Regions from separate parts of the Thermobacillus sp. genome, predicted to be linked through region 2. Evidence: predicted binding sites of a transcription regulator. Region 2 holds the regulator's gene; the other holds the start of a gene.
The links. Region 2 encodes LexA, which represses DNA repair genes until DNA is damaged. Its sites were predicted from a motif close to CGAACATATGTTCG; they were not measured.
Positions count from the first base shown of each region.

Region 1: C6W55_RS13205 (DNA polymerase IV) is a predicted target of LexA. The motif match lies at 1,375-1,388, and genes of this name have one in related genera.

Region 1 is NZ_QEWA01000044.1:38,333-53,725, reverse strand. It holds gene recG (ATP-dependent DNA helicase RecG) at 1-63, shown strand, start outside; gene C6W55_RS13215 (stage VI sporulation protein F) at 175-462, shown strand; gene C6W55_RS13210 (SOS response-associated peptidase) at 578-1,258, opposite strand; gene C6W55_RS13205 (DNA polymerase IV) at 1,443-2,681, shown strand; gene C6W55_RS13200 (YolD-like family protein) at 2,876-3,223, shown strand; gene C6W55_RS13195 (hypothetical protein) at 3,317-3,724, shown strand; gene C6W55_RS13190 (GT-D fold domain-containing glycosyltransferase) at 3,818-4,528, opposite strand; gene C6W55_RS13185 (glycosyltransferase) at 4,726-5,412, shown strand; gene C6W55_RS13180 (polysaccharide biosynthesis protein) at 5,445-6,428, shown strand; gene C6W55_RS13175 (nucleotide sugar dehydrogenase) at 6,477-7,790, shown strand; gene C6W55_RS13170 (class I SAM-dependent methyltransferase) at 7,796-8,638, shown strand; gene C6W55_RS13165 (glycosyltransferase family 2 protein) at 8,635-9,720, shown strand; TPP riboswitch at 9,782-9,891, shown strand; gene C6W55_RS13160 (ABC transporter substrate-binding protein) at 10,018-11,082, shown strand; gene C6W55_RS13155 (thiamine-binding protein) at 11,131-11,433, shown strand; gene C6W55_RS13150 (ABC transporter permease) at 11,423-12,214, shown strand; gene C6W55_RS13145 (ABC transporter ATP-binding protein) at 12,198-12,968, shown strand; gene C6W55_RS13140 (TatD family hydrolase) at 13,071-13,883, shown strand; gene C6W55_RS13135 (DUF2905 domain-containing protein) at 13,920-14,141, opposite strand; gene C6W55_RS13130 (hypothetical protein) at 14,392-14,628, shown strand; gene rsmD (16S rRNA (guanine(966)-N(2))-methyltransferase RsmD) at 15,028-15,393, shown strand, end outside.
Region 2 is NZ_QEWA01000033.1:100,413-115,805, forward strand. It holds gene C6W55_RS06605 (DEAD/DEAH box helicase) at 1-345, opposite strand, end outside; gene tlp (small acid-soluble spore protein Tlp) at 584-817, shown strand; gene rnz (ribonuclease Z) at 823-1,761, opposite strand; gene metH (methionine synthase) at 1,869-5,306, opposite strand; gene C6W55_RS06625 (1,2-dihydroxy-3-keto-5-methylthiopentene dioxygenase) at 5,452-5,994, shown strand; gene C6W55_RS06630 (HAD family hydrolase) at 6,067-6,858, opposite strand; gene C6W55_RS06635 (hypothetical protein) at 6,877-7,422, opposite strand; gene C6W55_RS06640 (DUF896 domain-containing protein) at 7,444-7,632, opposite strand; gene C6W55_RS06645 (LysM peptidoglycan-binding domain-containing protein) at 7,805-8,086, opposite strand; gene lexA (transcriptional repressor LexA) at 8,438-9,061, shown strand; gene glnA (type I glutamate--ammonia ligase) at 9,141-10,469, opposite strand; gene C6W55_RS06660 (MerR family transcriptional regulator) at 10,491-10,904, opposite strand; gene C6W55_RS06665 (methionine gamma-lyase family protein) at 10,966-12,243, opposite strand; gene hflX (GTPase HflX) at 12,363-13,649, opposite strand; gene C6W55_RS06675 (AAA family ATPase) at 13,695-14,669, opposite strand; gene C6W55_RS06680 (SanA/YdcF family protein) at 14,790-15,393, opposite strand, start outside.

The DNA of each region.
Region 1 (15,393 bases), on a different contig from region 2:
TGCGCGCGGCTGCGCGAGATGTTGATGCGGGATCCGGTCTTTCAGGGCGAACAGCTCGATTGAATTATTTTCGGCCGAAATTTGCGGCGGATGACAACTGCGCGGTGCGGACGTCATATCCTGAAATGACGGCCCCGGCCCGGCCGGACCGTCAATGCGATGGAGGTGCCGCGCGTGGGTTATCAGCAGTACGGCATTCGGCCCGAGTTGGTCGAGCGCGTCAAACGGAAGATGAAAAATCCGGCAACCAAGGAGCGGATGAAGGCGCTGCTTAACGGCGTGACCAAGTACGACCTTCAGGATCGGGCGAAGGTGCGCCGTCTTGTGCGCTCGGCGGCCGCCATCCTGAACGAGCCGCTCACGTCCGACCTGGAAGAGCGGATCATCGCATTCGTGATCGCGCAGCGGATCGATCCGAACAACACGCTGCATCTGCTCCGGCTGTGGAGCATGTTCCGTTAGGGCGCTGCGGGTCAAGCGGGTCGGACAGCGAAAAAACTTCCTCTGTTCCGGGATTCGTCACACGGATCCGCGGACGGAGGAAGTTTTTCCTTTATATGCCCTATGCCGTCCGTTCTCAGGATTTGGCGAGCGGCTCGATCAGGGACGGATCGTCGACCTTGACGCTGCCGACCGCTTTTCCGACCGGATACGCTTCGAGCTCGGACGCCGGATAAGGCGCGTACAAATGCCGCAGCGCTTCGGGATCGCGCACGCTGCGGTCCAGCCAGAGCGCCTCGTCTTCCGGACGCAGGATGACCGGCATCCGGTTGTGGATGGGCGCCATCAGTTCGTTCGGTTCCGTCGTCAGGATCGCCACCGTGCTGATGCGCCGCCCGTCCGGCGCGGTCCATGTCTCGTACAGGCCGGCCATGCTGAAGATACCGCCGCCGCGCAGCACGATGCGAAGCGGCTGCCGGCTGCCGTCCGGCTCCGTCCGCCATTCGTAGAAGCCGTCCGCCGGCACGAGGCAGCGCTTCGTTCGGAGCGGCCCGCGGAAGGCCGGCTTGTCCGCGGCCGTCTCCGCGCGGGCATTCAGCAGGCGGCTGCCGATTTTCTCGTCCTTCGCCCAGGACGGGATGAGTCCCCACCTCAGTTCCCCGAGCCGGCTCGTCCGGCCGTCGCTGATGACGGCAGGCACCATCTGCCCCGGCGCGACGTTGTATTTCGGCCGGTGGTACGGAATGTTCGTCACGCCGATCATGTACCGCACCATCAGCTCTTCCAGCGTCACCGTGATCGTGTAGCGGCCGCACATGCGCGATTCTCCTTTGCGTTCTTCTCTTGAGGCCATTATAGCGTCTTGCGGCGTGCCGCCGCCACTGCCTGCGCATGCGCGCCCGCTGAACCTTACAGAAAAATACTGTTGATACACAAACATAAGTTCGTGTATTTTGAATATGATAAGAACATACGTTCTTGTCTCGGGGGAGGACGGGGCGATGGCGCGGAAACAGCGGGTGATCATGCTGGCGGACTGCCAGTCGTTCTATGCCAGCGTCGAGAAGGCGAAACATCCCGAGTACGAGGAGAAGCCGCTTGTTGTGGCGGGCGATCCCGAGCGCCGTTCGGGCATCGTGCTCGCCGCCTGCCCGCTCGCGAAGGCGCGCGGCGTCACCACCGCCGAACGGCTCGGTGAAGCGCTGGGCAAGTGCCCCGACTTGATCGTGGCGAAGCCGCGCATGCAGGAATACATTGAGTATTCCCTGCTCATCACGCGCATCTACGAGTCGTTCACGGACATGGTCGAACCGTACAGCATCGACGAGCAGTTCCTCGATCTGACCGGATCGGCCCGCCTGTTCGGCGGACCCGAGGAGGCGGCCCGCCGGATCCAGAAGCAGGTGCTGGAGCAGACCGGCGTCTACGTCCGGTTCGGCATCAGCACGAACAAGGTGCTGGCGAAGATGGCGTGCGACAACTACGCGAAGAAGCATCCGACCGGCATTTTCCGGCTCGATCCGGATCGTCTCGAGCAGACGCTGTGGCAGCTGCCGGTCGGCAAAATGTTCATGATCGGCTCGCGCATGACGGCGCACCTGAACCGGATGGGCATCGAGACGATCGGCGACCTGGCGCGGGCGCCGCTTTCCCGGCTGCGGGCGCGTTGGGGGATCAACGGCGAGATGATCTGGCGCATCGCGCGCGGGTGCGACGATTCGCCGGTGACGCCGGACACCCACATCGGGCAGAAAGGCATCGGCCACCAGATGACGCTGCCGCGCGATTACGAGACGCGGGAAGAACTGCGGGTCGTGCTGCTCGAGCTGTGCGAGCTCGTCTGCCGGCGCATGCGGGCCAAGGGGAAGATGGGCCGGACGCTGGCCGTCGGCTGCCAGGGCGCCGACTTCGACCGGCCGAGCGGGTTTTTCCGGCAGATGACGCTGCCGTATCCGACCCAGGCGACAAACGACGCCTACCGGTTCGCGTGCGAACTGTTCGACCGGCATTGGGACGGCCTGCCGGTGCGGAAGGTCGGCGTCGCGATGACCGGTCTGCAGGACGACCGGGAATATCAGCTGCTGCTGTTCGACCACCGGGAGAAGTACCGCGCCCTCGAACAGGCGACGGACCGGATCAAGGACAAGTACGGCGACGATTCGATCATCCGGGCCGTCTCGCTCACCGAGGCCGGGCAGGCGAGGGACCGGGCGCGCAAGATCGGCGGCCATTACAAATGACGCCGGAGCGGCATGCGCAGGGCGGCGGAGCACGGTCGGCGGCCTCGCGCAGACGGCGGTCCGGAAAGTTCGGGCCGGCTCCCGGGAGCGGAAAGGCGACAGGAGCGGGTCGGAAGAAAGGCGGCAAGTGCGGGTCAGACGTCGGCTAATCATCAACAGAGGATCAGACATCGAAGAGAGGATGGCGGACAGCAATGGCAAAACCGCGCGTGAACAAATTGACATCCGGGTACAATCTGCTCTGGGAATCGAGCCGGATGATGCTGCCCGAACACAAGGAGCGTATCAATGGCCACCGGGAGTCGCTGAACCGCAAAGAGCGCCCCGTGCTTGACGAACAGGAGATGGAGGAGCTGGCGCTTCGGATCGGCGAATCGCTCGAGACGGGCCGGCCGGTCACGCTGAAGCTGTACGGCGAGTATGCGGACCGGGAGGTGACGGGCGTCGTGACGAAGGTCGATCCGCAGGCCGGACGGATCCGGCTGCGCACGGCGCTGGGGGACATGTGGGCGAAGATGCGGGATGTGATCGGCGCGGAATAAAAAAATCCTCATTTATCCTCCATAGTTTGTCTATACCGCTTAGCACCAAATCCCATAGACTGTAGCATCTCAGGCAAGCAGGGGGTGAATGGGATGGGAGTTTTCCTCGATCAACGCAGCTCAATGAACTCCAACACGGTCGGTGCTCCGAACGTACCGCTGAGCGCTACGCCGACGCTGTTCGGCATCATCGGGCTTCAGACGCAGAACGCGCCGAACACGATTATCGCGCTGGACGGCATGGTCGGCATCAGCGGCGACATCGGCGACACGTTCACGGTTGACATCGTCCGCGGCTCGACGTTCAACCCCGCCAATGTCATCTTCACGTTGACCGGGACGGTGAGCGTAACGGGCACGACGGAAGTGCACTCCTTTACGGCACAGGATCTGCTGGCGCCGCCGGCTGCGGAGACGGTCTACACGGCCTTTATCTCGGGCACGACGACGGCCGTGCGGAACGGCCCGGAAGTGTTCCGGGGCATCGCCTCGACCGCCTGAGTGCGCCGCCCTGCGCAAGAACCCCGGTTTTCGGGAAGAACCCCGGCTCCCGGGGTTCTTGTTCATATTGCCAAGCGCAAAAGGACGCCCGATTCAGTTCGGGCGTCCTTTTGTGATGATATGGAGCGCTTTGCCGAAGTCGAGCGCGACTTTGCCGGTCTGTTCGGCGGTGCGCTGAGCCAGCACGACGGCGTTGACGCCGCAGGAGAACAGCGCGATGTCGTACAGGTTGCGGTTGTCGGAAAGAAATTTGAGCGCCTGTTCCATCTGGGAATAGTCGGAGAACGGATAGGTCAGCGTGACGCGGATGCCCCGGAAACGGTTCTCGATGACCCGCTTCGCCGCGTCGGCATGGTGCGTCACGACCGCGATCCGCTTGCCGGCAAGCGTCTTCCAGAACATCGGATCCGTCGCCAGCATCCGGTTCACGCAGGCGTGGCAGACCGCTTTCGGCACGATGCGGAAATGTCGGAATACGCGATCCGTCAACTTGCGCTTCAGGTAGTCCGGCGCGTGGATCGTCCGGTCGCCGAAGGGCAGAATGCCAACGATGTCGGCTTTGCGGATCGACTCGGCGACGGCGTCGCGCAAGGGCAGGTTCGGCAGCCGCAGCCCTTTCTTGCCTTCGTTTGCTTTCACGGCCCACGGCTCTTTCAGCACGGCGTCGATCGGCCAGACGGTCTGCTGGGCGAGCACGAGATTCTCGCCGTCCCCTACGCGGACGAGCGACAGCGGCGATTTCGTCTTGAGCGCATGCGCAATGCGCTGCAGCACCTGCGCTTGCATCAGCTGCGTTCGATCCACGATGTATCATTCCTCCCGAAGGACAGAGATGGTGCGGGATTCATTTTTCAGTATATGTCCGGCTTGCCGAGGGGCATGGATGTCCGCCGCCGACTGCGGCCTGCGGCCGGATTTGGACGAATGGACGAGATCAATCAACCATGCGGCCGGCGCCTTGCATTCATACATTGAACGAGGAACAAGCAAGGAGGTTGAACATGGCCAGGCGAGTCGTCATCGAGATCAATTTCAACAACTACGGCATTGTCCCGGATCGGCTCAAGCCGGTATGGATCCGCAACCGGATCGCCATCTTCCGGCGATATACCCTCCGCTGTCTGCAGCGCCAGACGAACCCCGACTTTCTCGCGCTGCTGAAAGTTGCGGAAGAATCCGAGCCGCTGCTGAACGGACCGCTGCGCAAAGACTGGGAGGACTTCCCCCCGAACGTGCGGTTCGGCTCGGAGCGGACCTGCGTCGAAGCGATACGCGCGTTCACATCCGGTTGTGACGAATTGTTCGTGGCGCGGCTCGATTCCGACGATCTGTACCGCAGAACGTTCGTGCAGCTGCTCATGGACTGGAAGCCGAAGCCGGGCACCGTCGCCCTGATCAATCAGAACGGCTACATGTGGGACACGATCGAGAACGTGATGGCCGAGGTGTACCATTTTTCGCCGCAGTTCTATACGTACATCTACAAGACGAAGGACTATCTGGACGGTTACCGCGTGAAGCTCCCCGGCAAAGGCCACGGCTTTGTCATCAAGCTGCCCCACGAGCTGCTGCCGGGGCGGAACTACGTGAACATCGTGCACGGCGCCAACGCGTCGAGGAAAAAAGTGCCGGCAAAGGGCAGGCTGAGCGAACAGCAGATGAAAGCCGTGCTGAGCGAATTCATCTAAGCCGCCCGCCGGCTGAGAAGGGAGACGAGGGCATGTACAGCGGCAGCACCATCCTGGTGACGGGCGGGACGGGGTCCTGGGGACGCCATCTCGTCCATACGTTGCTTCACAAATACGACCCGCGGGAAGTTCGGGTGTTCTCCCGCGGCGAGCATCGGCAAGTCGAGATGGAACGGGAGCTCGGCTCTGACGGGTGCGTCAGGTTCATCATCGGCGATGTGCGGGATTACGACGCCGTTCATGACGCCTGCCGCGGCGTCGATATTGTCTTCCATCTCGCGGCGCTGAAGCATGTGCCGATCTGCGAACGGCAGCCCGACGAGGCGTTCCGGACGAACGTGCTCGGAACCGAGAACGTCATCCGGGCTGCCATTGCGCAGCGGGTCCGGAAGGTTGTGGACGTATCGACGGACAAGGCGGTCGACCCGGTGAACGTGTACGGCATGACGAAGGCGATCGCCGAGAAGCTGACGCTCAGGGCGAACAGGCTGACCGACGCAACGCGGTTCGTCTGCATCCGCGGCGGCAATGTGCTTGGCACGAACGGCAGCGTCGTGCCGTTCTTCCTGGAGCGGATACGCCGCGGCGAGGATCTGCCGATTACGCACCCGGAGATGACGCGTTACTTCATGACGCTGCCCGAAGCGATCGGCCTGCTGCTGCGCGCGGCGGAGGCGGCGCTGGGCGGCGAGACGTTCGTCATCCGCATGCCGGCCTGCCGCATCCGCGATCTGGCGGAGGTGATGATCGAGCGGTCGGGCGCGGATGTGAGAATACGGGAAATCGGCATCCGGGAGGGCGAGAAGCTGCACGAGACGCTCGTGTCCGCGCGCGAAGCGCTGCATGCGCGGCATTACGACGACGAAGTGCTCGTCATTCTGCCGCCGTCCCCCGAACCCGAACTTGCGCGCAAATATGCCGCCTGCCGGCCGGCGAAGCCGCAGCCGTACCGCTCGGACGACGAACTGCTGGACAAGGCGGGCATCGCCGGACTGCTGGATGCCGGCGGGTTCTGAGGCGGCATGGGGACTGACGGCGCCATCAAGGCGGAGAGGAGGCGCGATATGGATACTCATGATCGGCCCGCTGCGGCCGTGGTCGGACTCGGCTATGTCGGGCTTCCGATGGCCGTGGCGCTGGCGAAGGCCGGATACCGGGTGTACGGACTGGATGTCGACGAGGAGAAAATCAACCGGCTGAACGCGGGCAAGTCGACGGTGATCGGTATCGACGACGAGACGATCCGCTCCGTCCAAGGCGAATTCACCGCCGGCGGCGACTACGCTGCCGTTTCACGGGCCCAGACGATTGTGATCTGCGTGCCGACGCCGCTGACGGCGGAGCGCGAGCCGGATCTGACGTTCATCCGCTCGGCGGTCGCCGCCATGCTGCCGCATCTGAAGCGGGGAACGCTGGTCGTGCTCGAGAGCACGACGTACCCGGGCACGACGGATGAGCTCATCCGCCGCGTCGTCGAAGAGGCACGCGGCTGGCGGGTCGGCGAAGATTTCCATCTCTGCTACTCGCCCGAGCGGATCGACCCGGGCAACCGCGTCTATCGGCTGGACAATTCGCCGAAGATCGTCGGCGGCGCGACGCCGGCCTGCCTCGAAGCGGGCGTGAAGTTCTACCGCTCGATCGTGCAGCAGGTCGTGCCCGTCAGCTCGACGGCGGCGGCCGAAGCCGCCAAGCTGTTCGAGAACACGTTCCGCAATGTCAATATTGCGCTCGTGAACGAATTTGCGCTGCTCTGCGAACGGCTCGGCATCAGCGTATGGGAAGTGGTGCGGGCGGCGGCGACGAAGCCGTTCGGCTTCCTGCCGTTCTGGCCGGGTCCGGGGATCGGCGGCCACTGCATACCGGTCGACCCGATCTACCTGAACTGGACGGCGAAGCGATACGGCCGGCCGATGAAGCTGATCGAGCTGGCGGACGAGGTGAACCGGCGGATGCCGCAGCACGTCGTCGAGCGGGTGACGGAGCTGCTGAACCGGGAAGGGAAGCCGGTGCGCGGCGCGCGCATCGCGCTGATCGGCATCGCGTACAAACCGGATGTCGACGACGTGCGGGAATCGCCCGCCCTGGACATTCTGGACGAACTGGCCGCCCGGCAGGCGGACGTCGTCTGCTGCGATCCGCTCGTGCCGTCGTTCCGCCATCGCAGACGGACGTTCCGGACGGTGAGCCTTACGCCCGAACTGCTGGCCGGCCTCGATCTGGCGGTTATCCTGACCCGGCATGCTTCGGTCGACGTTCGCCTGATCGCGGAGCATGCGCCGCTCGTGCTGGATACGAGGAATGTGCTCGACGGCTTCGAAAGCGGACATATCGCCCGGCTGGGAGAGCCGTCTCTCGGGCTGCCCGCCGCGCAGGGGTGAGATCCATGGTCAATGAAGATCAAGTCAACCAGCGGTACTACGGTAAGGCGGGCTCCAGCGCGTCGCACGAAGCGACGCGCGCCCGCATTCATTGGATGTGCAGGCATGCCAGACGCAAAAGGGTGCTGGATGTCGGCTGCAGCCAGGGCATCGCCTCGATTCTTCTTGGCCGCGAAGGGTATGAGGTGCTCGGCATCGATCTGGAAGACGAGGCGATCCGCTATGCGCGGGCGGAGCTGGCGAAGGAGCCCGCCATCGTCCGGTCGAACGTCCGCTTCATGACGGCGGATGCGACAAAGCCGCACGACTGGGGCCCGTTCGACACGGTGCTGCTCGGCGAAGTGCTCGAACATTTCACCCAGCCGGAGCGGGTGCTGGCCAATGTCTCGGGCTGGCTGGCGGACGGCGGCGTCTGCATCATCACCGTGCCGTTCGGCCTGCACGCGTTCCATGATCACAAGCAGACGTTCTACGCGGGACGGCTCGCGGAACTGACCGACCCGTATTTCGACGAGCTTACGATGGAAGTGCATCACCGCTACCTCTGCTATGCCGGCCGCAAGCGGTCGCTCAGGTTCCGCAGACCGGACAACGCCGACCGCTTGAAGCGTCTGATCCGGCTGGACGAGGAACATTTCCTCGCCTACGAGCGGCAGTATCAGCAGGGGGCGGGGAAAATGAGAGGCATGATCCAGAGCCAGAACGCGCGCATTCAGGCGCTGGAGGAGCAGTTGAAACAGAAGGACGGCCGGATCGAAGGGCTCATCCGCCAGCTGAGGGACCTGCAGCGGCAGCTCGCGGAAGCGCGGAAGAAACGGTCCGAACCCGGGAAAGGAGGGAGGACGTGACGACGATCAGTCTGTGCATGATCGTCCGCGACGAGGAAGCGGTGCTCGGCCGGTGTCTCGCATCGGTCGCTCCGGTCGTCGACGAGCTTGTCATCGTCGATACCGGTTCGACGGACCGCACGAAGGAGGTGGCGGCCTCCTTTGGCGCGCGCGTCTGCGATTTCGAGTGGGTGGACGATTTCGCGGCGGCGCGCAACTTCGCGTTCGACCAGGCGTCATGCGAGTTCATCATGTGGATGGATGCGGACGACGTGCTGCCCGACGGGGAGCGGGAAAAATTCGCGGCGTTCAAGGCGCAGATTCCGGATCACGCCAACGCCGTGCTCATGCCGTACTGGCTGGCGTTCGACGCGGCGGGAAGGCCGACGGTCGCGACGCGCCGCTGCCGGCTCGTCCGGCGGGGCCGGGGCTATCGCTGGCACGGACGGGTGCACGAGTATCTGGACATCTCAGGCGCCCATGCCATCGCTGTCGATATCGGCATCGCGCATTATCGCACCACCCGGGACCATTCGGACCGGAATCTGCGCATCTACGAGCGGATCGCGGCCGAAACCGGCGGTCTCAAGGGGCGCGATCTCTATTATTACGCGAACGAGCTGGCGGACGCCGGACGTTTCGGGGAGGCGGCGGAAGCCTATCGGGCGTACCTGGCTGAGCCGGCCGGCTACCGGGAAGACAAGGTGACGGCCGCGCTCAGGCTGTCCGACTGCTGCCGGCGTCTGGGCGATCCGGCCGGCCGGATCGACGCGCTGCTCCGCTCGTTCCTGTTCGACGCGCCCCACGCGGAAGTGTGCTGCGCGCTCGGCGGATGGTTCGAGGAAGCGGGGGACTGGCGGACGGCCGCCTATTGGTACGAGCGGGCGCTGGACGCGCCGCTCGCCGAAGGCTGGCTCGGCGTCGTCAACAACGCCTGCCGCACGTGGCTGCCGCATGCGCGGCTCACCATCTGCTACGGGCAGCTCGGCCGCTGGGCGGATGCGGCAAGACACAACGAAGCCGCGCTCGGGTGGCTGCCGGACGATGAAGGGCTGAAGGCCAACCGGCGCATTCTGGAGGAAAAGCTGCGGGAAGGCGCCTGATACTCCGCCCGCACTTGCGCATTCGCGCCCGTCTGCTATAATGAGCGTGACGACAACCGAACAGAAGCCCCGGGGAGCTGGGACAGCCGGCTGAGAGGGTATCCGGACGCGATACCGACCCTGTAACCTGATCTGGATAATGCCAGCGTAGGGAAACGTCAAGCAGCGCGCCGCATGCGTCAGACCGCATGCCGAGCCGCAACGCTCATGCGCACCGAATCGAAGGCGCCTTCCGGTCAGGGGGGCGCCTGTCGTCTGTTGTCGCGACAACAGATGCAAGGACGGGAGAGGACCGGAATGCGAAGGAAAAGAAGAAAAAGCTGGGGTCTGCTCGCACTCGCGCTGCTGCTTGTTCTGGCCGGCTGCGGCGGGGGAAGCGGCAATGACGGAGGAAACGGCGGAAACACCGAAAACGGCGGTAATGCCGCCAATGCGGGCGGAGCCGCGGACGGATCGGACAAGCCGCTCCAGAAGGTGCGGGTCGTGCTCGACTGGTCGCCGAACACGAACCATACGGGGCTGTATGTCGCGCGGGACAAGGGATTTTTCGCCGAGCAGGGACTTGATGTCGAGATCATCCAGCCCGGCGAAGCGGGCGCCGATCAGATGGTCGCCTCCGGCGAAGTCGAATTCGGTGTCAGCTACCAGGAAGCGGTCACCCTCGCGCGGACGAACGGCGTGCCGATCGTGTCGATCGCGGCCGTCATCCAGCACAACACGTCCGGCTTCGCTTCGCCGGCGGAGAAGAACATCAAGACGCCGAAAGATTTCGAAGGCAAGAAATACGGCGGCTGGGGTTCGCCCGTTGAGGAAGCGGTCATCGACTCGATCATGCAGGAAGACGGCGGCGACGTAAGCAAAGTCGTGTTCGTGAACGTCGGCGACACCGATTTCTTCACCGCGGTGAAGCGGGACGTCGATTTCTTCTGGATTTTCTACGGCTGGACCGGCATCGAGGCGGAGCTCCGCGGCGAGGAACTGAACATGATCTACCTGACCGATTACAGCGAAAAGCTCGACTATTATACGCCGGTGCTTGCAACGAGCGAGAAGCTGATCGAGGAGAAGCCGGATCTGGTGAAGGCGTTCGTCGCCGGCGCGGCCGCGGGGTACAAGTTCGCGATCGAAAGTCCCGAGGAAGCGGCCGACATTCTGATCGCCGCCGAGCCCGACCTGAACGCGGAGCTCGTCAAGGCGAGCCAGAAATGGCTCAGCGCGAAGTATCAGGACGATGCGCCGCGCTGGGGCGAGCAGAAGCTGGAAGTATGGAAAAACTACGCCGAATGGATGGCCGAGCACGGCGTGATGGAAGGCGAGTTCGATCCGGAAGCGGCATTCACGAACGAGTTCCTGCCGGAGTAAGTCGGTGAGGGCGTTCGAAGCACAAAGGAAGAAAGCGGGGAATCCGGCATGGCCGACGCACTGTTGAGCATTCAGATTCTGCCCCACACACCCGGCGGGGAAAGCGTCATCCCTTACGTGGACCGAGCGATCGACGTGATCAAGGCATCGGGGCTGCCCTACCGGGTCGGGCCGCTCGAGACGACGATCGAGGGCGATCTGGACCGGCTGCTTCCGCTCGTGAAGGCGATGAACGACGCGCTGATCGAGGCGGGATGCCCGTCCATCATTTCGCAGGTGAAGATTTACTACAATCCGACCGAAGGCGCCTCGATGGCGCGCCTGCTGGAGAAATATCCCGATGGGCAATAAATGGATGAGAGGATGGCCGCCGCTGGCGGTCATCGCATTATGCGCCGCCGCCTGGGAAGCGGCGGTCCGTCTGTTCGCGATTGAGCCGTACATTCTGCCGAGCCCGTCTGCGATCGTGCGCGAAGCGATGCAGCCGAACGTCTGGCCGCGGCTTCAGATGCACACGCTGGCCACCGTCTGGCGGACGCTGACGGGCCTTGCGCTCGGCGTCCTCGGCGGCATTGTGCTGGCTGCTGCGATTCACCTGACGCCCGGCGCCCGGCGGGCGCTGGCGCCGCTGCTCGTCCTGTCGCAGAGCGTGCCGGTCATCGTGCTCGGACCGCTGCTTCTCATCTGGCTCGGGTTCGGCGAGGAGCCGAAAATCGTCCTCATCATGCTCGTCTGCTTCTTCCCCGTGACGGTCGCGATGCTGACCGGGCTGCGCGAGAGCGACCCGGCGCTGCTTAGCTATCTCGCGATGATCGGCGCCGGCCGGTGGACGATCTTCACGAAGCTGGAGCTGCCGAACGCGGTGCCCTACCTGTTCTCGGGCTTCCGCATTGCGGCCGCATACAGCGTGACGACGACGGTCGCAGCGGAGTGGCTCGGCGCAAGCAGCGGGCTCGGCTATTACATCAAACTGTCCTACAGCGGGTTCGAGACGGCGCGCATTTTCGCCGGGACGATCATCATCATCGCGTTCAGCATGCTGATGTTCGGCGCCGCGGCGCTCGCCGAGCGGCTGGTCGTCCGCTGGCGGCCCAAGGCGGAGAGGAGGAATGACCATGCCTCCGGCGCTTGAAGTGCGCGATGTCGTGAAGCGGTACGGAGATACGGAGGTGCTGGCCGGCGTCTCGCTGACGGTCGAAGACGGCGAATTCGTCTCGCTGATCGGGCCGTCCGGGAGCGGCAAGAGCACGCTGTTCCGGGTGATCGGCGGGCTGGAGCCGGCTCAGCGCGGGGAGATTTTCATCGACGGACGCCGGACGAACGGGGAGCGCGGGCTGATCGCCTATATGCCGCAGCAGGCGTCGCTCTTGCCGTGGCGGACGGTCGCCGGCAACATCGAGCTGGCGCTCGGCATCGCCGGCGTTCCGCGCGGCGAAGCGAAGAGCCTCACGCGGGAGTGGCTGGGCCGCGTCGGCCTTGCGGACTATGCGGACGCCTGGCCGCACACGCTGTCCGGCGGCATGCAGCAGCGCGTCTCGTTCATCCGCGCGCTGCTCAGCCCGCAGAAGCTGATGTGCCTGGACGAGCCGTTCGGCGCGCTGGACGCGCTGACGCGGCAGCATATGCAGGAGTGGCTGCTGTCCATGTGGGAAGCGAACCGGCGCGCGGTGCTGCTGGTGACGCACAGCATCGAGGAGGCGCTGCTCCTGTCGGACCGGATCGTCGTCCTGTCGGCGCGGCCGGCGTCCGTGCTGCGCGAGTTCGCCGTGCCGTTCGGACGGCCGCGCGGCGGGAAGCTGTGGAAGACACCGGAATTCGCCGAGCTCAGGGACGCGATTTACGATTTGCTGAAGCCGGCTGCTGCGGGCGGACCGGACGGAGCGTAAGCGGATCTGCAGTCTGGAAAAGATGCGGGTCGGTTTTTGCGGATCAAGTGCCGGGGATGCGGGTTCCGTTTTCCGGCGCAAGGTGTGAAGGAGGCGGAAAGCATGGCGAAGGAGCGGGAGGCGTTTGGCTGGATCGACGCCCATATTCATGTGGACAAGTACGAACCTGAGGAGCGGGAACGGCTGCTGGCCGAGGCGTATGCCGCGGGCGGCGAGGCGGTCGTGGGCGTGTCGATGAATCTTGAATCGAGCCGCGAGAACCGGAAGCTTGCGCTCCGGCATGCCGGCCGGTACATGCCGGCCTACGGCCATCATCCGGAAATTCCGCTGCCCGAGCCGGACGAGGAAAAGGAGTTGTTCGCCTGGATTCGCCGTCTCCACGAGGCGGGCGAACGCTTTGCGATCGGCGAAGTCGGCTTGCCGTACTACACGCGGACCGAAGCGGAAGCGGCCGGCCGTCCGTTCAACGAAGGCCCGCACCTTGCGCTGCTCGACCGGTTCGCGGCGCTCGCAGCGGAGCTGGACCGGCCGATCGTGCTGCACGCCGTCTACGAAGATGCGGAGAAAGCGTGCGACATTCTGGAGCGGCATGGCATGAAGCGGGCGCATTTTCACTGGTTCAAGGGTCCGGAGGCGACGATCCGCCTGATGATCGCACGCGGCTGGCATGTGTCCGTGACGCCGGACGTCGTGTACGAGCCGGAGATTCAGGCGCTGGTGCGCGCATATCCGCTGGAGCTGCTCATGGCGGAGACCGACGGACCGTGGCAGCACGAAGGGCCGTTTGCCGGCCGGCCGACGACCCCCGCGATGGTGCGGGATGTCATCCGCGCTGTCGCGGAGCTGAAAGGCCTGGGTGTGGAGGAGACGGCCGCCGCGATGCTCGCGGTCACGAAGCGGTTTTACGGTATTTGACGTGATTGGAGACGGTGAGCGCGCCGAAATGGGCCGTCACTTCATGAACAGGCGCACGAGGTACATGACGGCCGACAGCACGACGCTGATAAGGATGCAGGTGACGATCGGGAAATAGAACCGGACGTTCTCCTTCTCGATCGCAATGTCGCCGGGCAGCCGGCCGAGCGGAATCGATTTGCCGACGAGCATCCAGATCAGCCCGACGAGGAACAGCACGGCGCCGGCGGCCATCAGCAGTTTGGGCATGGATGGCATCGTTTTTTTCCCTCCCGACGCAGATGATTCTATCCGCTATCAGCATAACGGATGCCCGGAGCGGTTGCAATTCCGCGGGATCTCGCCGGATCGCGGAAGGGGAATCTTCGACGGATCGTTCTGCAACAAATTGTAACGCAATTGTTATCCATCCGTAACCTTCGATTCCACAGGGCGACAACTTCCGCACATGCGCCTATTTATAATGAAGGAGCAGGAAATCCATGGAATAATAGATGGAGGGATTGCGATGGGCGAACAAGAACCGGCAAAGATCGACCTCGAGCTCGAAGACGCCGCGGAAGAGGCGGCGGAAGCCGAACAAGCCGCTGCCGAAGCTGAGCAGGCCGCTGCGGAAGCCGAACAGGCTGCGGCGGAGGAAGCGGGCGACTCCGGGGAAGCGGAAGAAGAGGAGGGCGACGGCGCGGAAGAGGCGTCCGCCGACGGCGATGACGCCGGCGACTCCGGCGAATCTGGATCCGAATAAGAAAGCGCTTAAATTACATTGCAGCCGAGTCCATCAATCCCGAACCCCGCGGCATTTGGGCCGCGGGGTTTTGTCGTGCTTGGCGAAGCCGGTCAGGGCGGGCTCGTGAAACACAAAACGTGTGAAAAGCAAAAAAAGCGGGGCTCCCTCACGAGAGCCCCAGCATGGGAGAGGAGAAACCGGACGAAGAGCTTATGGGGAAACGTAAGTCTTCTCCGCGGTTTTCGCGGCATCTCTCGACGCCGCTGTCTACATGATGTCCCGTACGGGGCAAAATATACATGCCGGACAAAAATTTTTTTCGCGCGGCGCAAATCCCCGTCGTTCCCGTTTCCCTTGCGCGGGAGTGATTTTGTGGTACGATTAGGACAGACTGCGGACTTTCGGGGGGCGTAAGACGTGAGGGTCATTGCGGGCACGGCGAAGGGAACGCCGCTCAGGGCGGTACCCGGCATGAACACGCGCCCGACGACAGACAAGGTGAAAGAAGCGATCTTCAGCATGATCGGCCCGTATTTCGACGGCGGAGCCGCGCTGGACCTGTTCGCCGGAACCGGCGGACTCGGCATCGAGGCGCTGAGCCGCGGCGCGGACCGGGCCGTCTTCATCGACGCGGACCGGCAGGCCGTCGCCGTCATCCGCCGCAATGCCGAGGCGGCGCGCATGGCGGAGCGGTCCGAAATCTACTGCAACACGGCGGAGCGGGCGCTGCGCATACTCGCCAAGCGCGGGGCGGTGTTCCGCTACGTTTTTCTTGATCCGCCG
Region 2 (15,393 bases):
GAACAGGTAGAGCGCCCGCACGCCGTTGTCCTCCAGCAGCGCCTGCAGGACGGGCAGGTTGTAGCAGAGCGTCTTGCCGGAAGCGGTCGGCGTGACCGTCACGATGTTCCGGCCGGCAAGCACGGCCTCGAAGGCCGACGCCTGGTGGGAATAAAGCCGGTCGATCCCCTTCGCGCGGAGCGCCGCCTCCAGCTTGGGGTGCAATCCGCGCGGCAGCGGCGCGTACACCGCTTCGCGCGCCGGAATCGTCTCCCAGTGCGTGACGTTGTTCATGATCTCGGGGCGGCTGCGAAGATCGTTCAGCCATTCGTCCAGATTTTCTGCCTTGCCGGTCCAACGGTTCATTGCATCTGCTCCCATGCTTTACGCACTTTACTCCATTGTACAGAATATATGTTCGCCCTGCAACGCTTCGCCGGAAAGACCGCTCACACCATGTCAACGATTGGCCCGCCTTCCCGGCGATTCCGAAGTGCCTCAAGTCATAAGCACCTTGCGCGCGATCCATCCTAATCGCGTAAATCCGCGTTCTCCGGCTTGCCGTGCCGGGAAGCGGTCAAATCCTTCACGAGGTGATGAAGCCGTGGCCAAACCGGACAATCGCGAAGACAACGTGCCTCGCCTGCAGAAGGCGATCACGAACACGATTCGCAACATGAGGGAAGCCGAAGAATATCTCGACGAGCACGCGAGCGAGATCGGCGATGAAGAGCGGAGACGGATCGAAGCGAAGAACGAGCGGCGGCGGGAAAGCCTTGCCGGCCTTCGCTCCGAAATCCGGGACGAAGCAAATTTTCAGCGCGAACAAGGGGAATGACGCTGTTACGTTCTCCGCTTGTGCGGCAGCTGAACGGTGAGGAAATCGCGGGCCGCGGCGGATGACGGAAAGACTTCCCGGGCTTCCGCTTCCAGCCGCGGCAGATCTTCGTCCCGGTAGCGGCCGCTGAAATGTGTGAGCAGGAGCCGCGCGGCCCGCGCATCGCGCGCGGTGCGCGCCGCTTCCGCCGTCGTGCTGTGCCCGTATTCGGCCGCCTTGTCGGCGAGCGCCGCTTCGAACGTCGCTTCGTGCACGACGAGATCGGCGCCTTCGGCCAGCCTGACCGCCGCATCGCACGGCGTCGTATCGCCGAGGATGGCGATGATCCGCCCCGGAATCGGCGGTCCGACGACGTCGGCGGCGCGGATGACGCGGCCGTCCGGCAGCGTCGCATCCTCTCCCCGCTTGAGCTGCGCATACAGGGGCCCCTGCGGCACGCCAAGTTCGGCCAGCTTCGCGGCGTCCAGCTTTCCCGGCCTCGGCCGCTCCTCGATCCGGTAGCCGTAGCAGGCGATCCGATGGTTCAGCGGCGCGGCCGTGACCGTAAATTGGTCATCTTCATGGACGACTCCGCCGTCTTCGTCGATTTCCCGGATTTCCAGTTCGTAATGCACATGGGCCCCCGTGACGGTGAACGTCGTCTCGAGCCAGTGCCGGATGCCCCGCGGGCCGTGAAGCGTGAGCGGCGTTTCGCAGCCCATCGAGGAACGGCTGCCGAGCAGCCCCGGAAGCCCGAAGACATGGTCGCCGTGCAGGTGCGTCACGAAGATGCGCTCCAGCTTGCAGAGCTTCAATCCGGCGCGGAGCAGCTGATGCTGCGTCCCTTCGCCGCAGTCGAACAGCCAGAACGTGCCGCGCTGCGGCGGCATCGCAAGCGCCGACGCCGTCACGTTCCGTCCTTCCGCGGGCCGTCCGGCCGCCGTTCCGAGCATGGTCAGTTCCATCCGACACACCTCCGTATCCAGTGTAGCCGATCGCCGTCGAGCCTACTCGGCCGCGGGTCCGGTGATCGAGAAATCCCCCGCACGCTGCCGTGCGGGGGATTGGTCCGTCATTTGTCCACGTTGAAATATTGGGCTTCCGGATGCGCGAACACCATCGCGCTGACCGACGCTTCCGGCTCCATCATATACCCTTCCGTCAGTTCCACGCCGATATCCTCCGGATGCATGAGCTTGAACAGCTTCTCCTGGTCTTCCAGGTTCGGGCAGGCCGGGTAGCCGAACGACACCCGGATGCCCTGATAGCGGGCCGCGAACCGCTGTTTCATCGTCATTTCCGGCGGGTCCGGGAATCCCCAGACGTCGCGCATCATCTGGTGGACGCGCTCCGCGAGCCCTTCCGACGTCTCGAGGGCGAGCGCCTGCAGCGCGTGCGAGCGGAAGTAGTCGCCCCGCTCTTTCGCCTCTTCCGCCAGCCCGCGCACGCCTCGTCCGGCCGTGACGACGAGGAAGCCGACAACATCCATGACGCCGCTTTCGACCGGTTTCAGGAAATCGGCCAGGCACAGGAACGGTTCGGTCCGCTGGCGCGGGAACGAGAACCGCTCAATGATTTCCCCGCTGCCCGCCGGGTCGTAGATCAGAATGTCGTTGCCGTCCGACTGCGCCGGGAAGAAGCGATACATCGCATCGAGCCTGAGTGTCTTCTTCTCAGCTGCTTCGCGGATCAGCCCGTCCACCGCTTCCTTCAGCTGCACCGCCTTCTCGTCTCCGGCAGCGAGCAGGTCGCTGACGGTGCCGCGCAGACCGAGATGGTGGCCGAGCAGCATCTGCATGTTGATGTACGGCACGATCTGGCTGATCGGAATATCGCGCAGCACGCGCCGCTCGAAATCCGGCGGCATGAATACGGGGACGTTCTGCGAAACGTTCGAGCGTACGTTCGCCGGTGCCGCCTCCTCCCGTTCCCGTTCCCGCGATTCAGCCAAAGACGCCTTCAACTCCCGATGTTCTTCCTCCAATTCGCGCCGGGCATCGGGGTCCATCAGCTTGTTCGCCAGTTCGAGGCCGTTCATCGCGTCCTTCGCGTACAGCACCAGCCCGTCGTACTCCGGCGCGATGCGCGTCTTCGTGAACTTGCGCGTAAGCGCCGCGCCGCCGACGAGAATCGGCGTGTCGATGCCGGCCGCCTTCAGATCCTGCGCCGTCGTCACCATCTGCTGCGCCGACTTGACGAGCAGGCCGGACAGGCCGATGATGTCGGCGTTCTCCCGCCGCTGCGCCTCGATGATCGCTTCCGGCGGCACTTTGATGCCGAGGTTCACGATTTCGTATCCGTTGTTGGACAGAATGATCTCGACGAGATTTTTGCCGATGTCATGCACGTCGCCCTTGACGGTCGCGAGCATGATTTTGCCCTTGACGCTCGTCTCGGTTTTCTCCATGTGCGGCTCGAGGTACGAGACGGACGCCTTCATCACTTCGGCGCTCTGCAGCACTTCGGCGACGATCAGCTCGTTGTTGTTGAACAGCCGGCCGACTTCCTCCATGCCGCGCATAAGCGGGCCGTTGATGATGTCGAGCGGCGCATATTTCTTGAGCGCCTCGTCGAGATCGGCGAACAGGCCGTCCTTCGAACCTTCGACCACGTAATTCGCGAGCCGCTCTTCCAGCGGGAGATCCGCCGTGTTCTTCGCCTTCTTCTCGACGGTCTTGTCGCGGAAAGCGGCGACGAACGCGGCGAGCGTCTCGTCGTTCGTATCGTAAATGAGCGCTTCGGCGAGCTTGCGCTCATGCTCCGGAATCGAGGCGTAGCGTTCCAGCCGCTCCGTGTTGACGATGGCGTAGTCAAGCCCCGCCTTCGTGCATTCGTAGAGGAACACGGAGTTGAGCACTTCGCGTCCTGCCGGCGGCAGGCCGAACGAGACGTTGCTGATGCCGAGGATCGTCTGGCAGCGCGGCATCTCCTGCTTGATGAGCCGAATGCCTTCAATCGTCTCCTTCGCCGAGCCGATGTACTGCTCATCGCCGGTGCCGACCGGGAAGACGAGCGGGTCGAAAATGATGTCCTCCGGCTGCAGCCCGTATTTGTTGACGAGCAGGTCATACGACCGCCGCGCCACCTCCAGCTTCGCATCGCGCGCGATCGCCTGGCCCCGTTCGTCGATGGTGCCGACGACGACCGCCGCGCCGTATTTTTGGACGAGCGGCACGACCCGCTGGAACTTCTCTTCACCGTCTTCAAGGTTGATCGAGTTGATGATCGCCTTGCCCTGCGAGAACTTGAGCGACGCTTCGATGACCCGCGGATCGGTCGTGTCGATGACGAGCGGCACCTTCACTTTCTTTACGACTTGCTCGAGGAAACGGGTCATGTCGGCCAGCTCGTCGCGGTCCGGGTCCTGCAGGCAGACGTCGATGACGTGCGCCCCGTTCTTCACCTGGGCGCGGGCGATCTCGGCCGCTTCCTCGTACTTGCCTTCCGCAATCAGCCTTTTGAACATGCGCGAGCCGAGCACGTTGGTCCGCTCCCCGACGAGGTACGGCCGGTTTTCCGGCTCGATGTACACGGTCTCGATGCCGGAGACGGCCGGCGGATGGCTGCCGGTTTCGGTCCGCGGCTTGTAAGGCGCCAGCGCTTCGGCGAGCGCCCGGATGTGCGCCGGCGTCGTCCCGCAGCAGCCGCCCGCGATGTTGAGCCACCCTTCGCGCGCGAATTGCTCCATCTTCCGCGCGAGCGATTCGGGCGATTCGTGATAATGGCCGTTCTCGTCGGGCAGCCCGGCGTTCGGATAGCAGCTGACGGCCGTCTTGGCGATGGACGCGAGGCTGCGGATGTGATCGCGCATGAATTCCGGACCGGTCGCGCAATTGAGGCCGATCGAGATCGGTTCCAGATGTTCCAGCGAAATATAGAATGATTCAATGTTCTGTCCCGCCAGCGTCGTGCCCATCGGTTCAATCGTGCCGGAGATCATGACGGGCAGCTTCCGTCCGGCTTCCTCGAACGCGCGATGTACGCCGATGCCCGCCGCCTTGACGTTTAACGCATCCTGGCACGTCTCGATGAGCAGCGCGTCGACGCCGCCCTCGATCAAGGCCAGCGCCTGGACATAATAGCTTTCGGCGAGCTCGTCGAACGTGACGCCGCCCGTCACGGACAGCGTCTTCGTCGTCGGCCCCATCGAGCCGGCCACGTAGCGCGGCTTCTCCGGCGTCGAGAACTTCTCCGCCGCTTCGGCCGCAAGCCGGGCCGCGGCGATGTTGATCTCGCGCGCCTTGTCCGCGATGCCGTACTCGGCCAGCACGACGCTCGTCGCGCCGAACGTGTTCGTTTCAATGATATCCGCGCCGGCGTCCAGATACGCCTCGTGGATGCCGCGGATCACATCCGGTCGCGTCAGGACGAGCATCTCGTTGCAGCCTTCCAGCTCTTCGCCGCCGAAATCGGCGGCGGTCAGGTTCGCCTGCTGGATCATCGTCCCCATTGCGCCGTCCAATATGAGAATGCGATGTTTCATCGCTTCCTGCAGGGTCGGTTTCGACATGGGCACACCTTCCGCCAAAAAAGTTAAGCCTTATTCTAGCAGAATGAAAAACGCCTGAAAAGCCCGGACCCATCGACAAACGCGCTGAAATCGTGTATAATTCAGGTTAATGATTGATAAATCCTATTGGAAATGAGGGATTAAGATGGCCGAGATTCGCATCCGCAACACCAACGAGAGAATCACCGGCGAGGAGAATGTGCGCGAATTTCTGAATGGACAAGGTGTCCTCTACGAGCACTGGGATACGTCCAAACTGCCGGAGCATCTGCGGGAAAAATTCGTGCTGAGCGATGAGGAGAAGAACGAAATCCTCCAAGCGTATGACGCGGAGATCCGCGATCTCGCCGGCCGGCGCGGCTATCAGACGTGGGACGTCATTTCCCTGTCCGACGCGACGCCGAACCTGGATGAGCTGCTGAAGAAATTCGAACAGGTGCATACGCACACCGAGGACGAAGTCCGCGCCATCGTGGCAGGCAAAGGCATCTTCATCATCAAGGGCAAGCCGGAAGTCGGCTACTTCGACGTCGAGCTGGAAGCAGGCGATGTCATCTCCGTTCCGGAAGGCAATCCGCACTACTTCACGCTGATGGAAAACCGTCAGATCGTCGCCGTGCGTCTGTTCATCGAGCCGGCGGGCTGGGTCGCCCATCCGTACGAAGATCCGGAATTCCAAAAAGCATAAATTCGGCCTTACATGTTCGGAAGCCATCCGCCCAAGCCCCTTTCGGCAAGGAGCGGATGGCTTCTTCGCTGCTTACAGCCGCTCAAGCAGCGCCGGCAGTTCGCGCAGCGAACGGATTTCGCAGGCCGGTTCAATCTCGCCGGACCGCTTGAGACCGTGCCGGTTGATCCATACCGAATCCATGCCGACGGTGTTCGCGCCGAGAATGTCGGTCGTCAGCTTGTCGCCGACCATGACGCCGGCATCCGGCCCGATACCGAGCAGCGACAGCGCATGACGGAAGATTGATGCCGCGGGCTTGCCTTCCCCGAATTCGCCCGAGATGACGATATGGTCGAAGTACGGCGCGAGCTCCGGTACGCCGGCCAGCTTCTCGCGCTGCAGATCGGGCGATCCGTTCGTCAAGAGCAGCAGCTTGTAGCGGCCGCGCAGCCGATCCAGCACTTCGAACGTCTCGTCGTAGACGAGCGGCCGCGCCCGGCGCTCCGCCGGGAACCGTTCGGCCAATTCTTCGCCGAGCCGCTCATCCTCGATGCCGATGCCGCGCAGGCCGCGGATCCACGATTCACGGCGATAGGCCGGCGCAAGCGCCTCGAGCTTGCGGAACTCCTCCTGCTCTCCCTCGCGAAAACGCGCCCACAGCCCTTCGAACGGATTGATGCCGATCCGTTGGGTGAACGGATAGGTTTCGTAGGATTCGTACAGCGCTCGCGCTTCCCGGCGAACCGACGCTTCCAGCTTCTCCGGATCCGCGCCGGTCCGCTCTTGCGCATACCGGCAGACCGCCTCGAACGCCTCCTTCACGCTGCGTTCGTCCCACAGCAGCGTATCATCCAGGTCGAACAGTACCGCTTGTTTTGCCATCCGGTTTCTCTCCCGTCATTACTTTTTCTTGTCTTTCTGCTGCTCGGTGTAGGGAATGCGGTTATCCTCCGCAAACCGCTGCAGCCGGTCGGCCATCTCGTCGATCGGATACCGGTTCAGCATGCGCGAGAATACCCAGTTGCCGCCCTTCTTCGGCTCGATGATGATGTATCCCGGACGGATGACGGTAATCGCCTTGATCGCGCTTGCCGTCAGCGTCTTGTCGCCGGTAAATTTGCGCGTGCCGACGAAATCCCTTCCCACGAGCAGATAGGGCCGTCGGAACCAGAACAGCGCCGCCAACGCCAGATAACACGCGACCGTCAGCCAGAAGATCGGCGTCTCGAACGGATTCGTCGTGTTCGGATCGTCCGCGGGAATCGTCATCATATAAATGTAGAAGCCGATGAACAGGATCAACAAAGCCGGCAAGACGTAATTGCGTCCCCTGTAGCGGTCCGTCACCGCTCCCGGCGAAGCGACGGCTTTGAGACCGGCTTTCTTGCGCCGTTTGTTCAGCTGTTCCGTGTTCTTGCGGACTTTCCGTTCCCAAGAGCGGGACATGCCAGCTCCCCCTTCTATACGCTAATGCTTCAACGTGCCGCCTGTTTCATCCGTCCAGCGGATCGCGTCGAGCTGCTGTTTCAGATTGCTTCGGAAACGCGCCAGATATTGCCTGCGCAGCTTGTCCCGCTCCGCCGTCTCTTCCGGCGTGAGACCGATCGTCTTGTGCTTGCGGGCAAGCTCGTTGATGCGCGCCGTCAATTCGTCCATGCGTGATGTGCCTCCCATACCCCTGACATACCACACCTTACTTTGACATCCCGGCCGGATCGTTGTCAAGCCGACAACAAAACAAAAACAACCCGGAAACGGCTTGAACCGTTCCCGGGCCAATCCATCGGCAATCGACAGGGACGCTCCCGTCTTCCGCTTCCGCACCGGATCAGCGGCCGGACCAATCCGGGATGACGAGCTGCTGTCCCGCTTGGATCACACTGCCGTCCAGACCGTTGCGCTTCCGGATTTCATAGACGGCGCGGCGCGTGTCCATCCCTTCCGCCTTCGCCGCTGCGGCGATCTCCCACAGCGTCTCGCCGGCATCCACGACAATGACCGATTCCGCGGGAGCCGGTTCGGCCGGCACCCGTTCCGACGCGCCGGTTCCCATGATCATGAAACCCGCGCTGACCAGCACGATGAACAGCATGGCTGCGGCATAACGCATGAAAGTGATCCGTTCCCCGCTCGCCGCGCGTTGCCTGCGAACCGCGGAAGTCTGTCCAACTTCGCCAGGACGGCTTTCTTGGATGGAACGATAGGACCGGCATTCACTTACATACATCATGGCCAACACCCCAAACAAACGTTCTCGTTTTGTAATCCCATCATAACACGAACATCTGTTTGCCGTCAATCATTTTTAGAACATTTGTTCCGGGAATGCATGTTCCCGCTTTGAGCCGTCCGCCGGATTTCCTGCAAAAATGCGAACCTGTGTTTTCGAGAACGAATGTTTGTGCGAACTCGGGTTCTGTGCTATAATTTGGTGTAACCAATATTTGATGGAGTGAATGCCGTGTCCAGAATATCCAACCGCCAGCAAGCCATACTGGAATTCATTAAACGGGAAGTCCGGGAGAAAGGCTATCCCCCTTCCGTTCGGGAAATCGGTGAAGCCGTCGGCCTTGCTTCCAGCTCGACCGTCCACGGCCACCTGGATCGGCTGGAGAAGAAGGGACTCATCCGCCGCGATCCGACCAAACCGCGCGCGATCGAAATATTGGATGACGACAACGAAGATCAGCTGCCGTTCCCGCTCGCCGTCACCCGCGTCCCGGTCGTCGGCAAGGTAACGGCCGGCGCGCCGATCACGGCGACGGAGAACATCGAGGAATATTTCCCCCTCCCCGCCCATTTCACCGGTGATGACGATGTGTTCATGCTTACGGTCAAGGGCGACAGCATGATCGAAGCCGGCATCCACGACGGCGACTATGTCATCGTGCGCCAGCAGCAGACGGCGCAGAACGGCGACATCGTCGTCGCGATGACGGAAGACGACGAAGCAACCGTCAAGACGTTCTACAAGGAGCGCGACCATATCCGGCTGCAGCCCGAGAACCCGGCGATGGAGCCGATCCGGCTGAAACATGTCACGATTCTCGGCAAAGTCATCGGATTGTTCCGCAGCATCCGTTGAATACGGCGCCCGAATATTGAAGCCCCGCTTGTCCGGCAGCGATGCCGAACTTGCGGGGCTTTTCCTTTGCTCTTATTCATCAATACAGCGTCAAATATTGATCGCGTTCCCACTGGTGAACCTGCATGCGGTACATGTCCCATTCGATTTCCTTCAGTTCGTAGAAATAGGACAGGGCGTGATCCCCCAGCGCCTCGCAGATCACTTCGTCGCGGATCAGCTCGTCCAGCGCTTCGCGCAGGCTCGAGGGCAGCATCTGGATGCCTTCTTCGATCCGTTCCTCCTCGGTCATGACATAGATGTTCCGGTTCGTCGGCGCCGGCAGTCTCATCCGGTTCTTGATGCCGTCAAGTCCGGCCTTGAGCATGACCGCGAGGCAAAGGTACGGATTGGCCGCCGGATCGGGGTTGCGCACCTCGATCCGCGTGCTCAGCCCCCGCGACGCCGGAATGCGCACCATCGGGCTCCGGTTGCTCGCCGACCAGGCGACATAGTTCGGCGCTTCATAGCCGGGCACAAGCCGCTTGTACGAATTGACGGTCGGATTCGTAACGGCCGCGAACCCGCGGGCGTGATGCAGCACCCCGGCCATGAACCAGCGCGCGGTATCGCTCAGACCGAGCGGATCGTCCGGATCGTAGAACGCGTTCTCGCCGTCCCGGAACAGCGAAAGATGGCAGTGCATGCCCGATCCGTTCACGCCGAACAGCGGCTTCGGCATGAACGTCGCATGCAGGCCGTGCTGCCGCGCAACCGTCTTGACGACGAGCTTGAACGTCTGAATCCGGTCCGCCGCCGTTACCGCATCGGAATACTTGAAGTCGATCTCGTGCTGGCCGGGCGCGACTTCATGGTGCGAAGCCTCGATCTCGAAGCCCATCTCTTCGAGGGTGAGCACGATTTCCCGGCGGCAGTTCTCGCCGAGGTCGGTCGGCGCGAGGTCGAAATAGCCGCCCTGGTCGTTCACTTCGTGCGTCGGATTGCCGCGCTCGTCGGTTTTGAACAGGAAGAACTCCGGTTCCGGACCGACGTTCATCGTGGAAAAGCCGAGCTCCTCCGCTTCCTTCAGCACCCGTTTCAGAATGCCGCGCGGGTCTCCCGCGAACGGCGTCCCGTCCGGCATGTACACGTCGCAAATCAGACGGGCGACCCGGTCTTCCGTCACCCACGGGAAGACGACCCATGTATCGAGATCGGGATACAGATACATGTCGGACTCCTCGATCCGGACGTAACCCTCGATCGAGGAACCGTCGAACATCATCTTGTTGTCCAGCGCCTTCTCGAGCTGGCTCAGCGGAATTTCAACGTTCTTGATCGTCCCGAGCAGATCCGTGAACTGCAGACGGATGAACCGGACGTTCTGCTCCCGCGCGATGCGCAGGATGTCCTCCTTGGTGTAGCCCATCTTATCCTCTCCTTGCCGCGATTAAGGTTTATTGTTGTAGAACCTGGACAGCTGACCCTGGATGAGCGATGTCCTGCCGGGACGGCGTTCGAGCAGCTGCTGCTTGAGCAGCCGGTGGAGCTGCAGATCCGTCAGTTCGCGGCGTTTGCTTTCCGTCTGCGGCGTAATGACCGTCGCTTCTTCCGATTCCTTTGAAACCGGATTCATCACTTGCTTGATTCCGGCGATGTTGACGCCTTTCTCGATCAGGGACTTGATCTCCAGCAGCCGCTCGACATCGTTGAACGAAAACAGGCGCTGGTTGCCCGAAGTCCGCGCCGGCATGACCAGACCGTGCTGCTCGTAGTAGCGGATTTGGCGGGCGGTCAAATCCGTCAGCTTCATCACGATGCCGATCGGGAAGAGCGCCATGTTTCTGCGGATCTCGTCACCCATGCCGCATCAACCTTCCAATTTTTTGTAGTATGGGTACTCGTATCGACACGAATAAAACGTGTCAAGAAATGTTAGGTTTAATTACAATGTTAGACCGTTCGGCAAGCCGTGTCAAGGCGGAAAGCACCCCAAGTTTTGCGTGCGCGTACGTCAGCCCGCCCTGCATATACGCGATATACGGCTCCCGGATCGGCGCGTCGGCCGAAAGTTCCAGGCTTCCGCCCTGCACGAACGCGCCGGCCGCCATGATGACGGGATGCGCATATCCCGGCATGTCGCCCGGTTCCGGCACGGCGTGCGCGTCGACGGCCGCCGCCTGCTGGATGCCCTGCACGAAGGCGATGAGCGAGTCGGCCGAATCGAACCGGACGGCCTGAATCAGATCGGTTCTCGGCTCGTTCCAGCGCGGTTTCGACTCGAAGCCCAGCTCCTCGAACATGGCAGCGGCAAAAATGCTCCCTTTCACCGCCTGCCCTACCATGTGCGGCGCAAGGAAAAATCCATGGAACATCCAGCGCTGCATGCCGGCCGTCGCGCCGACTTCGCCGCCGATGCCGGGCGCGGTCAGCCGGCCGGCCGCCTTCTCCACGAGATCGGCCCGGCCGCAGATGTAGCCGCCGGACAGCGCCAGCCCGCCGCCGGGATTTTTGATCAGCGAGCCGGCCATCAGATCGACGCCGACCTCCGTCGGCTCCGTCTCCTCGGTAAATTCGCCGTAGCAATTGTCGACGAAGACGATGGCGTCGGGCTTGACCGCCTTCACCCGGCGCACCATCTCGCCGATCTCGTCCACGGTGAACGATGCGCGCCAGTCGTAGCCGCGCGACCGCTGGATGGCGATGACGCGGGTCCGCTCGCCGATCGCGTCCAGCACGGCGTCCCAGTTGACGCGGCCGCCTTCGGCCAGCGGCACCTCCCGGTAGCCGATGCCGAAATCGCGCAGCGATCCCTTGCCGTCTCCCGGCTCGCCGATCACTTTGTGCAGCGTGTCATACGGCCGCCCGGTCATGTAGAGCAGTTCGTCCCCCGGCCGGAGCACGCCGAACAGCGCGCAGCTGATCGTATGCGTGCCGGATGCGAAATGCGGCCGCACGAGCGCCGCCTCCGCGCCGAACACGTCGGCATACACCCGGTCGAGCGCCTCGCGCCCGCTGTCATTGTATCCGTATCCGGTTGAACCGTTCAGATGAAAATCGCTCACCTTGTGGCGCTGAAACGCGCGGATCACTTTCCACTGGTTCCGTTCCGCGATCCGGTCGGCCTCGCGGAGCCGCGGGGCGATCCGCTCTTCCACCGCCTCGGCGAGACGGAGCAGTTCGCTGTCAATGCCGTGAATCATCCAGTCTCCATCCCATCGCTTCATAATTGTCAGACCCATTAAAGCACATTTCGTTTCCGGTAATCAATCGCAAGGCGGCGAAACAGAATAGCCAGGTCCGGAACGAACCTGGCCCCAGCCTACAGCGCATAAGGCTGCAGCTTATATCCGCTCACCTCATATTCGCGCTTGTTCAGCCGTACCGCAATCCGCATCGTCTCCCCGTCGTCCGAGACCGACTGTTCGACAACTTCACCCATCCGGTGCGCAAGGGCGATCAGATCGCCCCTTGCGGCGGGAATCGCGAACGAACGGATTTCGCCGGTCAGCTTGTCCTGCACGGCGCGGCCGATCGCCTCCCGGTCGCTTGCCGAGAACGCGCTGACGAGCAGCGCGTCCCCGTCCCGCCGGAGCAGATGCAGTTCCTCATTCGTGCACAGGTCGATCTTGTTGTACAGCACGATCCGCGGCCTGTCTCCGGCTCCGAGCTCGGTCAAAATCCGATCGACGACCGCCATCTGCTCCTCCCGGTACGGCGACGAGCTGTCCACGACATGGAGGATGAGATCGGCTTCCGCCGCTTCCTCGAGCGTCGACCGGAATGCGGCCACCAGCTCGTGGGGCAGGTTCTGGATAAAGCCGACCGTATCCGTCAGGACGACCTCGGTCCCGTCCGGAAGCGTCCAGGCGCGCGAAGTCGAATCGAGCGTCGCGAACAGCTGGTTCTCGACGTACACATCCGCATTCGTCAGCTCGCGGAGCAGCGTCGACTTGCCGGCGTTCGTATAGCCGACGAGCGCGACCTGCGTGACGCCCGTCTTGCGCCGGCGTTCGCGCTGCACGCTGCGGTGGCGGACCACTTCCTTGAGCTGCCGCTTCAGATCCGCGATCCGCTCGCGGATATGGCGGCGGTCCGTCTCCAGCTTCGTCTCGCCCGGCCCCCGCGTGCCGATGCCGCCGCCGAGCCGCGACAGATTCTTGCCGTGGCCCGCAAGGCGCGGCAGCAGATAGCTGAGCTGGGCAAGCTCGACCTGGATGATGCCTTCCCGCGTCTTTGCGCGGCCTGCGAAAATGTCGAGAATGAGCTGCGTCCGGTCGATGATCTTCAGGTCGAGCCCTTCCTCCAGATTACGCACCTGCGCGCCGGACAGCTCCTGGTCGAAAATGGCCGTCGTCGCACCGAGCTCCTGCGCGACCGCGCGCAGTTCTTCCACCTTCCCCTTGCCGAGAAAAAAGCGCGGGTCCGGCGCCTCGCGGTGCTGCGTGACCGCAGTGAGCACTTCGACGCCGGCCGTTTCGGCCAGCGCGACAAGCTCGCGCAGCGAGTATTCCGGATCGACGCCGGCGCGCTTCATCTCGTCCGTCACCAGGCTGACCAGAATCGCCCGTTCCCGAATGTCAGCCGCCGTCTCGTGCAGCGTCGTCATGCCGCCACCGCTCCTTCATTGCCTGAAATGTATGGTCCGCCGGCTTTACGCATCCTCCGTATCCCAGCGAAAATCTTCCGGCCGGATCGTCATCAGCTCCTGCCTGCCGGGCTGGCCGCTGCCGTACAGATTGAGCAGCCGCACCGCCTGGTGGCGGATCGCCTTTTCGATCACATTGCGCACATAGCGCGCGTTGCTGAAAGCGAACATCGATTCGCGCTTCAGCTCGGCGAGATGCTGGCGCAGCTTGGCGACCGCCTGCGGCTGCATCTCGTAATCCCGCTCCTTCACCATCAGCTCGGCGATTTTGACCAGCTGGTCCACCGTATAATCCGGAAAGTCGATCCGGATCGGGAAACGGGAAGGCAGGCCGGGGTTGGACATCAGAAACATGTCGATTTCCTCGGGGTAACCGGCAAGGATGAGCACGAACTGATTTTTGTAGTCTTCCATCGCTTTCACAAGCGTATCGATCGCTTCCTTGCCGAAATCTTTCTCGCCGCCGCGTGCGAGGCTGTAGGCTTCGTCCACGAACAATACGCCGCCGAGCGCCTTGCGCACGAGGTCCCGTGTCTTCTGCGCCGTATGCCCGATATATTCGCCGACGAGATCCGCCCGCTCCACCTCGATGAGGTGTCCCTTCTGCAGCACGCCCATCTTCTGGAACAGCTTCGCCACAATGCGTGCGATCGTCGTCTTGCCCGTGCCCGGATTGCCGCGGAAAATCATATGATACACCTGGGGGCCGACCGACAGCCCCGCCGCCGCCCGCAGACCGGACACATGAAGGAGCGCATAGATCTCGTAGATGAGCGCCTTCACTTTCTCCATGCCGACCATCGCGTCCAGCTCGCGCTGGATTTCGGCGAAAGGCGAGCCCGGTTCAACGCCCTTCACCATTTCGCTCACCGGCTGTTCCGCAGGTGATGCGGCCGGCTCGACGGGCCGCAGGACGATGCTGATCTGCCGCGAAGGTCTGGGCGCTCCCGTGCCGCCCGCCGCTGCTGCGCGTCCGTTCATCAAGAACATCCCATCCTTCTCAGATAGATCGGACGATGTCGACGGTCCGCCTGATGCCTTATCCATCTTATTCGCGAGCGGTCCGAGATATTAGCAGAATCGGATGCGGACGCGCAAGGTTCACAAGCCGGGCCGGTCGGGAATTTGCAGGCCGATGCGCAGCAGCACGCTGTCGAGCTTCCACTTCGTGAAAGCCGCGATTTCCCGGACATGTCTCTGCGACGCGGGAAGCACGGACGATTCCGCCGCCGCGAACCCCGGCTGTTCGTAGCCGAGCCAGCGCGCGACATCCCGCGCCCGAGCCGCATGGAAATCGTGCGTCACGATGAGCGCCGTGCGAAGCCTTTCCCGATCCATGACGTCCCGGCTGAACGCCAGATTCTCATAGGTGCTCCGCGCTTCGGGCTCGAGCAGGAGCCGGTCTTCCGGCACGCCGAGTGCGGCCAGATAGTGCTTCATCCCTTCGGCTTCCGTCAGCCGGGAACCCGCATGGTCATAGCCGCCGGTCAGGATAAACACGCGGAACCGGCCTTCGCGGTACAGTTCGAACGCCTTGTCCAGCCGTTCCTTCAGACCCGGACTCGGCTCGCCGTTCCAGAGGGCCGCACCGAGCACGATGCCGGCGTCATATTCGGGCAGTTCCATCTTCGGTTCGAACGATTCGATCTTCCAATAAATCCAGGCGATCCAGCCCGCGCAGGCGACGGCCGCAGACAGGGCTCCC